Regions from separate parts of the Bacillus sp. C1 genome, predicted to be linked through region 1. Evidence: riboswitches for the same ligand, from Rfam matches in the RefSeq annotation. Region 1 holds a riboswitch; each other region holds the start of a gene.

Region 1 (3,789 bases):
AAAAATAGGTTCTCCAAATAATCCTAGTTTTTTCTTTAGAACTTCTGGATTGGCATTTACTTTTCCAACACCTATCTTTGTTAGAAGACGATTTAATCCAATTGCAAATGGAATACTCCCAACATGATGTAGCTGTACAATCGCACAGCGAGGATACTGAAAATATGTAGACCATCTTTTGGATAATAGTTCTGCAAAAAGAAGACTGTAAAGATTGAGTGTAATCATACAAGCAAAAGCCAACCATAAGTTATTTGTAACTAAATAAATCATAGAGCCCCATACCATGTAGGAATAATTGTTCCACAAATCTCCAGGTTGGAAAATGTTTGTCCATTTTATTAAAAATAATCCGATTTGAAGTAATAGTGCAACGCCTACAAAGATCATTCCAACTTCCGTAGAATAGGCAACAATAGAGCTAGCTTGCCAGCCAATATCAAATACTGGAAGACTGACTCCTGTACTTTTCACCATATTTTGAACGACAGGCATAATAATAGGGATATAAGCATTGAGTAAAAGAGTGAAGCCTTGTAAGCCGATACCTGCGTATAAAGCAGAATAAAAAGCTTTTTTACGATTTACTTTTAAAGCAATGGCGATTATAAAAATAACAATTGGTACAAAAATAGATGCACCAAATGTGTCAAAAATCTTTTTAAGAAATTCTAGCTCCATTTGTATCAATCCACCCGTCTTATAAATTTGTGATAGTTTCCTTTTCTACAATGGTATGAATGACGTGTCTTACTTCTTCTAAAAAACTTTCTTCATCAAAACCAGTTAAAAATCCAACAGCATTAATGGTTGGAATAGAAAGGTTTTGAGGGATAGGTGTAGTGTAAGCAATAAAGTCATATTGTCTTTCTTCCAAAAACTGTTCGACTTGTGTCGGCTTAACCTCAGTTGTCGTAATCGTAATATAATCTTCGCTTAAAGCCTCTTTTAGTTTTTCTGAAACCATAGTAGAGCTGACTGTACCTGAACCACAAACTGTTAAAATATGAAATGTTCTCATGTTTTTTTTCCTCCTTAAATAGTAAGAGCTGAAATAGAGTTTATAATCTCTAATTTTGTAGATGCAGCAGTTAGCTGTTGAAGCTGCTGTGGATGTTGAATAAGTTTCATAATTTCCTTAAGTATTTGAATATGTTGTCTACCGTCTTGTAATGCAAGTAAGAACAGAACTTGCACATTTGTTGTTTCTTTTTCGAGATTTCCCATAAGAGTAAAAGGGATAGATGATTCTAATGTAATTACACTAATGACAGGTTGTATAATATGTGAAGAATCAGTATGAGGAATTGCTACCCCGATGTTTCCGGTGGGGAGACCTGTTGGATGATGCATTTCTCGTTCTAGGACAGCTTGTGAGAAGGTTTCTTTTACAAATCCCTGTATAAGTAAGTCGGTGGAAACTTTCTCTAAAATTTCTTTAAATGTCGTGCCTGAAAGTTTTGGGTAAATAAATTGTTCATGGAAAATATCCAAATAACTCATCTCCTCTTTAGTTGTAATTTAGTTATGTGGTAATAAAAAATCACCCCTTTCTATACGAAGAAAGGGATGATTACTTTGATAGAAAATCATCGCCTTATCTGTCGCTTTAAACGCAGGAATTGGCACCTACCTAATAATATAGGGGTTGCCGAGGTTTCATAGGGCCGGTCCCTCCACCTCTCTTGATAAGGATGAAAGTATGAAAATAATAAAAAACCTTCTCGATAAGAAGAAGGTTTTTGAATACACAATATCGCTTCTTCTTATCTTTTAGAATTTAAATTCTAAAGGAATTGGCACCTACCTAAATAACATAGGGGTTGCCGAGGTTTCATAGGGCCAGTCCCTCCACCTCTCTTGATAAGAGTTTGTTAATTTTGATTTTTGTAAAATATGTGAATATTGTATAGCTAATGTGTAAAATAATCAAGAGGAAAAACTAATTTTCTGGCATGCTATAATACAAGTAGAAAAAGAAGGTGGCAAGGGGTTATTCAAGATGATGAGTAAGTATGAGCAGATTTATACGGAGATAAGTGATTCAATTGATAATCGCAAGTTAAAAGAAGGGTGTAAAATTCCTTCTGAAACAGAATTAATGAAACAGTATGAAGCAAGCCGTGGGACAGTAAGAAAAGCTGTTGATTTATTACAGGAACGTGGGTACGTACAAAAGATTCACGGTAAAGGCGTTTTCGTTTTAAAACGAAAAAATATTGAATTTAACTTTGGCGGTATTGTGAGTTTTCAAGAGGAAAACGAACGATTAGGGCGCAAATGTATAACGAGTGTTGTAGAACAGGAACAATTGTTAGTCTCGAAAGAAATCGCAAAATCATTAAATGTAAAGACGAAAACAAAGGTAGATCATATTAAACGTGTTCGAAATATTGATGGGGAAAATGTAATTTTAGATGTAAACTATTTTGTATCTGAATATATTCCCGGATTAACAAAAGAAATTGCTGAGAATTCGATTTATAAATATATTGAACAAGATTTAGGATTACATATTAGTTATGCACAGCGTGTTATTGAAGTTCAGCCTTGTACAGAGGATGATCAAAAATATTTAGATTTGAATGGTACAGATTATGTTGTTGTTGTCAAAAACTTTACGCATCTTTATGATGGAAGCCAGTTTGAATATACAGAGTCACGGCATCGACTTGATATTTTTCATTTTTCAGATGTAGCTCGGAGAAAATGAGGAGATGAAACGATAAAGTTTCATCTCCTTTTTTTGCGTTTTGGGGGAATAAGAAAAAATTTCGCAAACTCGTATATACGAGTGTTGACTAACTTATATATACGAGTTAATATGTATTTGTAAACGGTATCAAAAAAAGAGAAAAGAGGGATGGGAGATGGCCAAAGATTATCGGAAAGTAGCAGAAGAGGTGCTGAAATATATTGGCGGGGAAGAGAACATTGAACAGGCAGCTCATTGTGTAACGAGACTTCGTATTGCGTTAAAGGATGAAAGTAAAATAGATAACGATAAATTGCAAGCGATTTCTTTAGTGAAAGGAGCGTTTCATAACGCTGGTGTGTTTCAAATTGTTATTGGTCCAGGAGATGTGGACCGCGTATATGCGGAATTGATTGTGCTTACAGGTATGAAGGAATCGACAGTAGCGGATGTGAAGGATTCGGGGAATCAAAAGTTAAATCCGATGCAAAAATTTGTAAAGATATTTTCTGATGTATTTATGCCGATTTTACCAGCGATTGTTACTGCTGGTTTATTGATGGGGATTAATAATTTATTAGGTGCTAAGGACTTATTTTTTGATGGAAAGAATTTACTAGAAGTATATCCGAACTTAGGCGGATTATGGGATTTAATTAATTTGATGGCAAATACAGCATTCGTATTCTTACCAGCGCTTGTTGGGTGGTCAGCAACGAAGCGTTTTGGTGGAAGTCCAATACTTGGGATTGTAATGGGATTAATGCTTGTACATCCGGATTTATTAAATGCATGGAATTATGGGAAAGCAGCAGCGGGACTTGATGGGCAAAAGATTGAGTACTTTGACATTTTAGGTCTTTTCCAAATTGAAAAGGTAGGATATCAAGGACAAATATTACCGGTTTTAGTAGCGGCATTTGTATTAAGTAAAATTGAGATTTTCTTAAAAAAACATGTACCAAATGCGATTCAACTATTAGTTGTGCCGATTACGACAATCGTTGTGACTGGTGTACTAGCACTAGGAATTATCGGTCCAGTTACACGTCATATTGGTGATTTACTAACGGCTGGATTAGTTGGTGTATATG
Region 2 (3,789 bases), on a different contig from region 1:
AAGGCAATATGTTGGAATGAGTTCAAGTCGATATCCCCATCAGCGAGTGCCTTATTAGGTGTTGTATAATCCGAAAACTCTACCAGTTTAACCTTAATTCCTTCTTTTTCAGCCTTCTTTTGCAAGACAGTCCAACTGTCTCCATCTGTTCCAGTTACACCAACGCGAACCACTTTCTCTTTCGCATCAGCTCCGCAACCGCTTAATACTGATGCGCTAACCAAAGCTGATAAGGCAAATGCTAAAATTTTTTTCATTTCTTTTCCCTCTCTTCCTCTTATGATCTACGTAAAAATATTTTCGCAAAATAATTTCCTAAGTTTTGTGCAATTTGTACAAGAAGAATCAGCAATACAACCGTCACGAACATAACCGATGTATCAAAACGTTGATAACCATATGTCATTGCTAAATCACCAAGGCCACCGCCGCCAACAAGACCAGCAACTGCCGAAAATTCAATTAAACCAACCGTCATAAACGTCACGCCTAAAATTAATGGCGCTAGCGCCTCTGGAACAAGAATTTCAAAAACAATTCTGAGTGGCGACGCTCCCATCGCCTGTGCTGCTTCAATTACTCCCTTTGGAACCGAAACAAGATTTGTTTCTACCATTCTTGCAATTCCGATGGAAGCGACAAGTGTCATTGGAAAGATTGCTGCCGCCGTTCCGATTGTTGTTCCAATAACAGTACGTGTTAAAGGACTTAATGCTACTAAAAAGATAATAAATGGAATCGGACGAATCGTATTAATAACAATATTAAGAATAGAAAAGACCAGTTTATTTTCTAAAAAATTCCCTTTTCTTGTAACATATAAAAGTAAACCTAGAGGTATACCAAGTATTGTAGCAAATATAAGGGTTACAATTACCATTAAGAGGGTATCCCCTGTCGCATCTAAAATACGGGGCCAAAATATACTCCAATCAACTCGCATGAGCTTCTACCTCCTTCAGCTGCACTTGTAGTCTTAAATGTTGCAATGCTTTTTGAATTTCTTTTTGTTCACCTTGCAGCTCTACAAGAAGATTTCCACATAGAATACTTTGCAGTTCAATAATATTTCCGTAGAGTACATTGACGTCTACATTATAATTTTTAGCAATATACGATAATACCGGTTGTCCGGTCTCTTCACCAGTAAATGTTAAGCGATATATCTGTCCACCATTTTGAATTTTCGTAAGAACACTTTCTGGTAAATGGTCATTAATAACAGAACGGACAAAATTTTGTGTCGTCTTTGTCTTTGGTTTTGTAAAAACATCAAATAATGTTCCTTCCTCTATTACCTTTCCTTTTTCCATCACGGCTACACGATGACAAATTTCTTTCACAACTTGCATTTCATGGGTAATAAGGAGAATTGTTACATTATATTCCTTGTTTACTTTTTTTAACAATTTCAAAATTTCTGTTGTTGTTTCAGGATCTAATGCCGATGTTGCTTCATCACAAATCACAATATCTGGTGACGTTGCAAGTGCTCTCGCAATCCCTACACGTTGCTTCTGACCACCTGAAAGCTGCTCTGGATAATAATTGGCTTTATCTTCTAACCCAACAAACCTTAACAGCTCATTTACCCTTTCTTTTATCTCATTCTTTGGCAATTTCGCTAATTTTAATGGGTAAGCGATATTACCGAACACAGTTCTTGAGTTAAATAAATTAAAGCTTTGAAAAATCATCCCGATTCTTTGTCTTAGCTTTCGTAACTCTTTTCCTGATAAAGACGTAATATCTTTATCATCTATTAAAATCGTTCCTGACGTTGGACGCTCCAACATATTCACTAAACGTAAAAGCGTACTTTTTCCAGCACCACTAAAACCGATAATGCCAAAAATTTCACCTTGTTTAACCGATAATGTTACATTTTCAACAGCATGAACTGGTTGACCACCTGATTCATACACTTTACTTACATTTTCAAAAGAAATCATTTTCTTCCCTCCTATTTGCTGTAATAACTCGGAGCAGGACCATGAGGCAAAATAAAAAGTGCCCTCCTTCTTATCCGTAAAAAATAAGAAGAAGAGCACTTATATACTCGTTCGCATCTTCTCATCTTCCAAGCTTTTATAAGCTTGCTGGAATTAGCACGGTATTAAAAAATCCGTTGCTGAGGTATCACAGGGCCAGTCCCTCCACCTCTCTGGATAAGAGTGTATCGATTTAATTGTCATTTAATTAATTCTTATTATAAAACTCAGAAAAGTGAGAGTCAATGAAAATATTAGAAAATAACACTTTTATTTTTCATTAACATTATGAAAAGGAAAATATCCCTTTCTAATTGAATAACATTACATGAATACGAAATGAAAATGGAGGACGATAAATGATATGAAAACAGCCCTTTTACTCGTTGATATTCAAAATGATTATTTTCCAAATGGCAAAATGGAACTACGTGGTGCCGTTGAAGCTAGCGAGTATGCAAGTCAACTACTTCAGCATTTCCGAGAAGTGAACCAACCTATTTTTCATATCCAACATGTATCTATGAAAGAAACTGCTACCTTTTTTCTTCCTAATACAGAAGGTGTCCATATTCATGAAAATGTTCGCCCTTTACAAAATGAAACTGTGATTCTCAAACACTACCCAAACAGTTTTCGAGAAACAAATTTACTAGAGCAATTACAAAACTTAGAAATTGAACATGTCATTATATGCGGGATGATGACTCACATGTGCATTGATGCCACAGTAAGAGCCGCTTTTGATTTCGGTTTTCGTTGCACGATTATACACGATGCATGCGCAACAAAAGATCTTCTCTTTAAAAATGCTACCATCCCTGCTGTCTATATCCATAATACAATTTTAGCAAGTTTGAACACCGTATATGCAGATGTTATGAGCACAGAAGAGTTTTTCAACTTAAGAAGTCTCGTCTGAACTAAAAAAATCATGTCTTCCTCAATTGAAGACATGATTTTTACTGTTATTCACAAACTATCGTAACTTAAAATCCCCCGAACTTGTTTTTACTTTCACTTTATTTTCTCCTGCTCCCTTTATTCCAATCAATTTATGCTTTGATTTCTCTTTATATAAAAGATCTGTAATGTCTAGATCCGCCTTACCAGAACTCCCATCAAATTCAACTTTTAAAGATTCAGGAATATCATCAAATTTCATCTCAACATCCCCACTGGATGTATTACATTCTATCTCCCCTTGCAAACTACGATCATTATACTCAACATCCCCCGACGATGTTGTGAATACGGCTTCTTTAGTATGCAAACCATCTACACTAATTTTCCCACTACTGGTTTTCAATTTCACTACTTCAACTTCACTTTTGTCTGTCTCAATTGCTCCGCTAGACGTTTCAACCGTTAATTTCCCATTTATCTTCGCATGTAATAGTGATACATTTCCAGAAGAAGTGTTTAATTCGGCTATCTTTGTTTCAATTTCCTTCGCTACAAAATCTCCTGATGATGTAATTACTTTTATATTTTCATATAGTTTTTTGGGAACTTTCACTTGTAATTTGACTCCTGTAGTAGTCCCAGTTTCCCAACCAACAGAATTTATACCTTTACTAAATGTAACATTCAATCTATTTTTTTCTTCTTTCACCCCAAATTTATATTTATCTACTAGCTCTTTGCTTATCTCTCCATCCAGTAACACTTCAATATCTTTTGAATCAACTGCAACAATTTCAACATCTGCTGCCGAAGTCTTTACTTCAATTTCATCAATCTTCTCACCAGCCACCGTTTCTTTTTTATGAATTTCAGTTTTGTTAAAAGCTAATCC
Region 3 (3,789 bases), on a different contig from region 1:
TCTGAAGGACCAGCAGCAAGCGTAGAAATGGCGGTTAAATATGTTGCAAGCATGATGGGCTTCTTCGGCGTAAAAGATATGGAGACAGTTGTTATTGAAGGTCATAACCAATTCCCAGATAAAGCGGAAGACATTATTGCAGAAGGTCTCGAGAAAGCTGTTAAAGTAGCGAGCACATTCTAATTAATAAAATAATCATTACTCGATATGCAGTATCAACGTCTTTATGGTGTTGATGCTGCTTTTTTGTTGTTTGTGAATAAAGAAGTAGCTTAGCGGACGAGCTTGCGGAATTTTGCCATTTTATTGACGCTCGAGCTCATCAGCTAACCTTTGTAATTGCTTTTTGTCCTGTATGAGATACATTCTTCCGTTTTTTCTTAACCAATTTTGCTGACAAAACTGCTTTAATACATATAAGAGATGGCGATAACTAACGTTTAAGTATTCAGAGGCTTCCGTATGCTTTTCAAGATAACAATCGTTTTGCTCGGTTAATAGAATAAACGCCGCTAATCGATTTTCTAAAGGATAGTTATAGCTTTTTGCATATTGTTCAGTTCGGATGATTGTTTTTTCACCAATGAATTTGCACAACTGTTGTAAGAAGTGAGCGTCCTGTAACAATAGATGCCGACAATCTTTCAGGGGAAGAGCTAAACAAATACATGGTTCCATGGCTTCGATTCCTTTTGTTACGATCTCGACGCCAATTAATCCTAACTCACCAATAATCGATGGCGCTTTTACAAAGTTGATTAAGGAAACCTTGCCATTCTGATGGCTCATATATATTTTTGCTTTTCCGGAAATGAAGTAATAGAGATAGGGAAATTCCTCGCCTTCATTACAAATGGTCTCTTTCTTTTGAAATGAATGAACTTCTATATATGGCAAAATATTAAACGAAAAGAATGTTTGGAACTTGAAGCGTTGTACATAACTATAAATTTCATCTGAACTTTTTTCTATTTTCATTTTTTCACCTCTCATTTAGTATGAGATATCTCCTATTCTTTTTACAAGCGGGAGTGATACGATTTATTTGAGAACAAAAGAAAAAATGTGTTTTTATAGCGGAAAGAGAGAGGAACAACATGAAGAAATATCAAACATTACTATTTGATGTAGACGATACATTATTAGATTTTAAAGCAGCTGAAAGAGCGGCTTTACAGTTACTGTTTGAGGAACAAAAAATCCTTTTAACTGATGAAATTACAGCACATTATAAAAAGATAAACCAAGGTCTGTGGAAATCCTTTGAAGAAGGAAAGATAGACCGAGATGAAGTAGTGAATACTCGATTTTCAGTTTTATTTAAGGAGTACGGCCAAGAAGTTGATGGACCTTTGTTTGAACAGAATTATCGTAGGTATTTAGAAGAGGGGAATCAGCTCATTCATGGAGCATTTGAATTAATACAAAATCTCCAAAGCAAATATGACTTATATATTGTTACAAACGGTGTTTCCAAGACTCAAGATAAACGTTTACGTAATTCAGGATTACATTCACTCTTTAAGGGGATTTTTGTTTCAGAAGACACGGGCTATCAAAAGCCAATGAAGGAATACTTCGATTATGTCTTTGAACGAATTTCTAATTTTTCTGTAGAGAAAGGATTAATTATCGGTGATTCTTTAAGTGCAGATATGAAAGGGGGACAGCTAGCTGGGTTAGATACTTGCTGGTTTAATCCTGAAAAGAAGTTAAATGATAGCAGGATAGTGCCAACTTATGAGATTCAAACTTTTGATGAGTTATATGAGATTTTAAAAGGATAGTTCTTTTGGTTTTAAATTAGAATTTTAAGAATAAATCATTAAATTGTTAATAAAATATTTTATAAAGATTCAGAAAAATAATTGACATCAGGAAATTATTACTATAAAATCAACGGTAATTGCATAGTCTTATCAAGAAAAGGTGGAGGGACAGGCCCTATGAAACCTTGGCAACAGCCGAATAATGGAATTGTGCCAAATCCTGCAGGTAATAACCCTGAGAGATAAGAAAGAGACTTTAGAGCGTGTTTTCAAACTGCTTCTTTCTTGTTAGGGAAAGAAGCAGTTTTTTATTTTGTATAAAAGAAGGGAGAATGAGAAATGGGAGAGTCAAAGGGGAAAGGAACCATTTGTGTGCAAGGTGGCTATACACCGAAGAATGGTGAACCACGTGTTTTACCGCTTTATCAAAGTACAACGTACAAATATGATACGTCCGATGATTTAGCGGCTCTTTTTAATTTAGAAGCAGAAGGCTATATTTATACGCGAATTGGGAATCCAACACTGGCAGCATTTGAACAAAAATTAACGGAGCTAGAAGGCGGCGTTGGAGCTGTTGCAACAGCTTCTGGTCAAGCCGCTATTATGCTAGCTGTTTTAAATATTTGCAGTAGTGGTGATCATTTACTTTGTTCTTCAACCGTTTATGGGGGAACGTTTAACTTGTTTGGAGTTAGTCTACGTAAATTGGGAATTGATGTTACATTCTTTAATCCCAACTTAGCTGCTGATGAAATTGTGGCACTTGCAAATGACAAGACAAAACTGATTTATGCAGAATCACTTGGTAATCCAGCGATGAATGTTTTGAATTTTAAAGAGTTTTCAGCTGCAGCGAAACAGTTAGAAGTACCGTTTATTGTTGATAACACGTTAGCGACACCATATTTATGCCCAGCATTTGAATATGGAGCAAATATTGTTGTTCATTCAACAACAAAATATATTGATGGCCATGCAAGTTCACTAGGCGGGATTGTTATTGATGGAGGAAACTTTGATTGGACAAATGGAAAGTATCCAGAGCTTGTTGAACCAGATCCAAGTTATCACGGTGTAAGCTATTTGCAAAAATTTGGGCAGGCGGCATACATTGTGAAAGCTCGAGTTCAACTATTAAGAGACTATGGAAACTGTATGAGCCCATTCAATGCGTATATTAGTAACATCGGTTTAGAAACATTGCATTTACGAATGGAGCGTCATAGTGAAAATGCTCTTGCAGTTGCGAAGTGGCTTGCTAATCATGATCGTATTGAATGGGTAAATTATCCTGGTTTAGACAGTAATGAAAATTATTCACTAGCGCAAAAGTACTTAGCAAAAGGTGCAAGTGGCGTTTTAACGTTCGGTATTAAAGGAGGATTACAACCCGCGAAAGAATTCATTGCAAATGTGAAGCTGGCAACGCTTGTAACACACGTAGCAGATGCAAGAACATGTGTGATTCATCCTGCTAGTACAACACATAGACAGTTAAGTGAAGAAGAACAGCGTTTAGCAGGTGTTACCTCCGATTTAATTCGTTTATCAGTTGGTATAGAAGATGTTTCTGATATTATTGCCGACCTAGAGGGAGCATTAGTTGGGGGCAAAGCGCATGCCGATCATCGTTGATAAAGATTTACCAGCTCGTAAAGTATTACAAAAAGAAAATATTTTTGTCATGACAAAGGAACGAGCTGTAACACAAGATATACGTGCTTTAAAAATTGCAATTTTGAACTTAATGCCAACAAAGCAAGAAACAGAAGCGCAATTGCTCAGGCTACTCGGTAATACGCCACTTCAATTAGATGTGCATTTGCTCCATATGGAGTCTCATATATCACGTAATGTAGCACAAGATCATTTAACAAGTTTTTATAAAACATTTCGAGATATTGAGGGAGAAAAATTTGACGGTCTTATTATTACTGGGGCACCGATTGAAACACTCCCTTTTGAAGAGGTAGATTATTGGGAAGAACTTGGGCGCATAATGGAATATGCAAAAACG

What was found. A riboswitch is a leader RNA that binds a small molecule or an ion and turns the genes downstream of it on or off. The one in region 1 is predicted to bind S-adenosylmethionine.
Region 2: it holds a riboswitch for S-adenosylmethionine, as region 1 does, so the genes downstream of both, ACX5JI_RS16275 (methionine ABC transporter ATP-binding protein) here and ACX5JI_RS18370 (PTS sugar transporter subunit IIA) in region 1, are expected to answer to the same signal.
Region 3: it holds a riboswitch for S-adenosylmethionine, as region 1 does, so the genes downstream of both, ACX5JI_RS20295 (bifunctional O-acetylhomoserine aminocarboxypropyltransferase/cysteine synthase) here and ACX5JI_RS18370 (PTS sugar transporter subunit IIA) in region 1, are expected to answer to the same signal.

Annotation. Positions count from the first base shown of each region.
Region 1 covers NZ_JBTMZT010000007.1:50,258-54,046, reverse strand. Annotated here, with positions in the region: gene ACX5JI_RS18380 (PTS galactitol transporter subunit IIC) at 1-681, opposite strand, end outside; gene ACX5JI_RS18375 (PTS sugar transporter subunit IIB) at 701-1,021, opposite strand; gene ACX5JI_RS18370 (PTS sugar transporter subunit IIA) at 1,036-1,494, opposite strand; SAM riboswitch class I at 1,595-1,695, opposite strand; SAM riboswitch class I at 1,764-1,870, opposite strand; gene treR (trehalose operon repressor) at 2,003-2,713, shown strand; gene treP (PTS system trehalose-specific EIIBC component) at 2,871-3,789, shown strand, end outside.
Region 2 covers NZ_JBTMZT010000005.1:28,005-31,793, reverse strand. Annotated here, with positions in the region: gene ACX5JI_RS16285 (MetQ/NlpA family ABC transporter substrate-binding protein) at 1-257, opposite strand, end outside; gene ACX5JI_RS16280 (methionine ABC transporter permease) at 278-943, opposite strand; gene ACX5JI_RS16275 (methionine ABC transporter ATP-binding protein) at 933-1,952, opposite strand; SAM riboswitch class I at 2,071-2,175, opposite strand; gene ACX5JI_RS16270 (cysteine hydrolase family protein) at 2,356-2,913, shown strand; gene ACX5JI_RS16265 (DUF4097 family beta strand repeat-containing protein) at 2,971-3,789, opposite strand, start outside.
Region 3 covers NZ_JBTMZT010000009.1:83,764-87,552, forward strand. Annotated here, with positions in the region: gene ACX5JI_RS20280 (FMN-dependent NADH-azoreductase) at 1-183, shown strand, start outside; gene yeiL (transcriptional regulator YeiL) at 304-978, opposite strand; gene ACX5JI_RS20290 (YjjG family noncanonical pyrimidine nucleotidase) at 1,098-1,787, shown strand; SAM riboswitch class I at 1,914-2,018, shown strand; gene ACX5JI_RS20295 (bifunctional O-acetylhomoserine aminocarboxypropyltransferase/cysteine synthase) at 2,109-3,407, shown strand; gene metA (homoserine O-acetyltransferase MetA) at 3,391-3,789, shown strand, end outside.